Regions from separate parts of the Martelella endophytica genome, predicted to be linked through region 1. Evidence: riboswitches for the same ligand, from Rfam matches in the RefSeq annotation. Region 1 holds a riboswitch; the other holds the start of a gene.
The links. Region 1 has a riboswitch for S-adenosylmethionine ahead of TM49_RS20600 (homoserine O-succinyltransferase). Riboswitches for the same ligand answer to the same signal wherever they lie in the genome.
Positions count from the first base shown of each region.

Region 2: another riboswitch for S-adenosylmethionine. It lies ahead of TM49_RS12520 (O-succinylhomoserine sulfhydrylase); the one in region 1 lies ahead of TM49_RS20600 (homoserine O-succinyltransferase).

Region 1 is NZ_CP010803.1:4,420,966-4,423,356, forward strand. It holds gene TM49_RS20590 (LysE family translocator) at 1-217, shown strand, start outside; gene TM49_RS20595 (hypothetical protein) at 249-860, shown strand; SAM riboswitch at 925-1,002, shown strand; gene TM49_RS20600 (homoserine O-succinyltransferase) at 1,055-1,981, shown strand; gene TM49_RS20605 (aldose epimerase family protein) at 2,043-2,391, shown strand, end outside.
Region 2 is NZ_CP010803.1:2,753,195-2,755,585, reverse strand. It holds gene TM49_RS12525 (2'-deoxycytidine 5'-triphosphate deaminase) at 1-563, opposite strand, end outside; SAM riboswitch at 634-711, shown strand; gene TM49_RS12520 (O-succinylhomoserine sulfhydrylase) at 744-1,928, shown strand; gene apaG (Co2+/Mg2+ efflux protein ApaG) at 1,968-2,360, shown strand.

The DNA of each region.
Region 1 (2,391 bases):
GAAGCCCGACGCGCCGCTGCTGCCGCAATTTTCGATCCTGATCGCGACCTTCGTCGGCCTCGCCGTCGTCAACACGCTCTCCTATGCGCTCGCCGCCGACAAGCTGCGCGAGAAGATCGCCTCCCCCGCGGTCACCGCCATCCTGCCCCGCATCGGCGGCGGCGCGCTGATGGCCATGGGCATCGCCACCGCAGCCTGGCGGCGGGCGGCATTATAAGAGAGAACACATCAGAGAGGAGCGTGAAACCTTGGAAATTGATGAGGAATGGGCAGAGTTTAGGCGTTGGATCGGTCTCATCAACAAATCCCACGGCTATGCCGGGATTTTCAACTACCAGTCTGAAACCGACAAAAAGATCGTCGAGAGGACTGTCATCGAAGAATGGAGTAATTCTCTCACCTACACGCTTGGTGTTAAGGTCGCCTCTATCGAGACAAACGCCAGTGAACCACCTGATTTCTTCGTAGATATCGGCGGAAAGAACATCGGCGTGGAGCTCGTTCAGTTGGTCAACCAGAAGCACAAGCATCGAGCTGCGCACAACGAGTTTGTTCACAGTGGAAGTTTATTCCAAGATATGCAGTGGACCGACGAACGCCTAACAACTGAAATTTCGAATATTATCGATAGGAAATCTGAACGATACGATCGGCGGGGCATAGAAATAGACGTTCTGCTGATTTTCTCAGCCGAGCCTTGGCTCACAGCAGGCCAGTTGGATCGTTGGATTCGAACGGCTGAAATTGCGAAGCCTACTACCTTCAAGTGCGCCTTTCTTTTGCTTGATTATGAGTCCGGACGAGGCACTGATAGCTGGCCACTTTTTCCGCTTTTCGGTGACATTGACGCGATCATTTAGTGCTTCGGGCGGCAGGCGGCATCCTAGGCCCAATATTGACGTACGCCATCTACGGCGCTATTGACTTCCTCCTCGTGGTGATTTGGCCGGCCGGCTTGCAGCCACGTTAAACAAGTCGCTAAAGGGCCGAGCGAGCGGAAGCCCCCGGCCTGCGATTTGGACGCGGCCGGTTTTCTGTTTGTATGGACGTGAACATGCCTATCAAGATTCCAGATACACTGCCCGCCTATGAAACGCTGATTGCGGAAGGCGTGCGGGTCAAGACGGAAACGGTGGCGGAGCGGCAAGATATCCGCCCGCTGCACTTCGGGCTGCTCAACCTCATGCCGAACAAGATCAAGACCGAGCTGCAGTTCGCCCGCCTGCTCGGTGCCTCGCCGCTGCAGATCGAATTGTCGCTGGTGCGCGTCGGCGGCCACAAGGCCAAGAACACGCCGATCGAGCACCTGCTGTCCTTCTACAACACCTGGGACGAGATCGCCGAGCGCAAGTTCGACGGCTTCATCATCACCGGCGCGCCGGTGGAGACGCTCGATTTCGAGGAAGTCACCTACTGGGACGAATTGAAGGAAATCCTCGACTGGACGACCACCCACTGCCACTCGACGATGAACATCTGCTGGGGGGCGATGGCGGCCGCCTATCACTTTCATGGCGTGCCGAAGACGCTGCTCGACAAGAAGGCCTTCGGCATCTATCGCCACCGCAACCTGAAACCGGCCTCGGTCTATCTCAACGGCTTCTCGGATGATTTCCAGATTCCGGTTTCGCGCTGGACGGAGATGCGCCGCGAGGACCTCGAGCAGGTCGACGGGCTGGAGCTGCTGATGGATTCCGACGAGGTCGGGCCCTGTCTCGCGCATGAGAGTTTCGCCAACCGCCTCTACATGTTCAATCACATCGAATATGATTCCGGCTCGCTTGGCGATGAATACCGGCGCGACGTCGCCGCCAATGTGCCGGTCGACCTGCCCTACAACTATTTCCCGGGCGACGATCCGGCGCGCACGCCGCAGAACCGGTGGCGCTCGCACGCGCATCTCTTGTTCGGCAACTGGATCAACGAGGTCTACCAGACGACCCCCTATTATCTGGAAGAAATCGGCGCGCCGGCGACTTGAAGGCGGCAAGGTTCCGGCGCAATATCCGCCCGCAATGGCATTCCATACACGGAGGAACGATATGAACGCGCCGCAACCCTTTGGTAAAACGAAAGACGGCGAGACCGTCTCCCGTGTGACGATCTCAGGCGGCGGGCTGACCGCGAAGGTGTTGAACTGGGGCGCCGTCGTCCAGGACCTGCGCCTTGAAGGCCACGATCACGCCCTGGTGCTCGGCTTCGACAGCTTCGATCACTACCTCACCCATTCTCCCTATTTCGGCGCCACGCCCGGCCGTTCATCAAACCGCATCGCCAATGGCCGTTTTTCGATCGACGGCAAGGAATATCAGGTCGACTGCAACGAGAAGGGCATCACCAATCTCCATGGCGGCAGCGATGGCATCGGCGTCAGCATGTGGGAATTCGAAG
Region 2 (2,391 bases), 1.7 Mb from region 1:
TCACTTGCGACCAGCGTTTCTGCATGATGCAGCGCCATCAGTTCATCCTCGGCAAGCACGGCATGGCCGACGCGGAAGCGAATCTGCGACAGGCGCGAGCCCTTGCGTACGATTACCGGAAAGGTGCGCGGCGAGATCTCGAGGTAGAGCGGACCGTTGTAACCCGCTGGAATGATGTCAAATTCCTGCGCATGATCGGCGAGAACGCGGGTGAAGATATCGAGCCTTCCGGTCGAGCTCTTCGGATTGGTGGAGGCCGACATGGCGGGATCGAGCGACAGGCCTTCCATCAGTTCGACAAGATAGACGCAGCCCGTTTCCAACACTGCCCCTTCGGTAAGGTCGATTTCGTGCAGGCTGAGGCGGGAGAGCTTGTCGGCGACGCGGTGTCCCGGCCCCGGCAGGAAGCTTGCCCGCACGCGATAGGCTTTTGCGCCCAGACGAAGATCGAGGCTGGCCGGCTGGATCTGGTCATCATCGAGCGCCGCCTCCGCGGTGAGACGGCCCGTTTCGAAGAGACCGGCAATGGCGTTATCCGCGAGAATTCCGGGGGTGTGCGACATGTTTTTGCTCCTGTGGCGCGACAAAACCAAGCTTTCGGAATTGACGCAAGCGCCCTGAAGGACTATGCGACACTTATCCTGTGGTGATTTGGCCGGTCGGCTTGCAGCCACGTTAAACAACTTGCTAAAAGACCGGGTAACCGGTCCCTCGCGACCGGTTTTTTTGTTTGGAGAAAGACAATGAAGAAGTCCTGGCGTCCTCAAACCAAGCTCGTGCATGGCGGCAGCCTGCGTTCGCAGTTCGGCGAAATGTCGGAAGGCATCTTCATGACCCAAGGGTTCCTCTACGAGAATTCCGCCGCGGCCGAGGCCCGCTTCAAGGGCGAGGAAGAAGGCTTCATCTACGCCCGCTACGGCAGCCCGACCAATGACATGTTCGAAAAGCGCATGTGCGCGCTCGAAGGCGCGGAAGAAGCCCGCGCCACCGCATCCGGCATGGCCGCCGTTTCCGCCGCCATTCTCTGCCAGCTGCGCGCCGGCGATCACATCGTGGCGGCGCGTGCGCTGTTCGGCTCGTGCCGCTGGGTGGTCGAAACGCTGGCACCGAAATACGGCATTGAGTGCACACTGGTCGATGGCCGCGACCTTGCCAATTTCGAAGCTGCCATCCGTCCGAACACCAAGCTGTTCTTCCTCGAGAGCCCCACCAACCCGACGCTGGAAGTCGTTGATATTGCAGGCGTTGCCAAGCTCGCCCATCAGGCCGGCGCCCGCCTCGTCGTCGACAACGTATTCGCTACCGCGCTCTACCAGAAGCCGCTCGAACTCGGCGCAGACGTGGTGATCTATTCGGCGACCAAGCATATCGACGGTCAGGGCCGCTGCCTTGGCGGCGTCGTGCTGTCATCGAAGGAGTGGATCGAGGAAGAGTTGCAGGACTATTTCCGCCACACAGGACCGGCGCTGTCGCCGTTCAATGCCTGGCTTCTGATGAAGGGGCTCGAGACCTTCCCGCTTCGCGTCCGCCAGCAGACTGAAAGCGCCGGCAAGATCGCCGATTTCCTGGCCGACCAGAAGCAGGTTGCGCGCGTCGTCTATCCCGGCCGCGCCGACCATCCGCAGGCGGATATCATCGCCAAGCAGATGACCGCCGGCTCCTCCCTGATCGCCTTTGAACTGAAGGGTGGCAAGGAAGCGGCCTTTGCCTTCCAGGATGCGCTCGACATCGTCTCGATTTCCAACAATCTCGGTGATTCCAAGAGCCTGATCACGCATCCGGCCACCACCACCCACAAGAACCTCTCCGACGAGGCCCGTGCCGAGCTCGGCATCTCGGGCGGCACGATCCGCTTCTCCGCCGGCATCGAGGATACCGACGACCTGCTGGAGGATTTCGCCCAGGCGCTTGCAAAATTGCCGACTTGAGCGAAAGATGGCGTGAAATCGTGGGCCTTGGGGGAGGCCATGGAAACGGCAGTCACGCATGGCATCGAAGTTCGGGCAGAGGCGTTCTTCCTTGAAGAGCGTTCGAACCCGGACGAGGATGAGTTCGTCTGGTCCTACCATATCGAGATCATCAATCACGGGTCGCATCCGGTGCGGCTCGTTTCTCGTCACTGGACGATCACCAACGCCGACGGCGCCTCCGAAATCGTTGAGGGCAGCGGCGTAGTCGGAAAACAACCGCTGCTCGAAAGCGGCGGCCAATTCGAATACAGCTCCGCTGCGCCGCTCGATACTCCGTCAGGCATCATGGTCGGCCACTACATGATCGAACGCGGCGCGGAGGAATTGCTGCAGGTCACCATTCCGCCAATGTCGCTCGATTCCCCTTACGAAGACCGGGCTTACCACTGATAGAAAAAGGCGCCTCGGAGGGCGCCTCTGT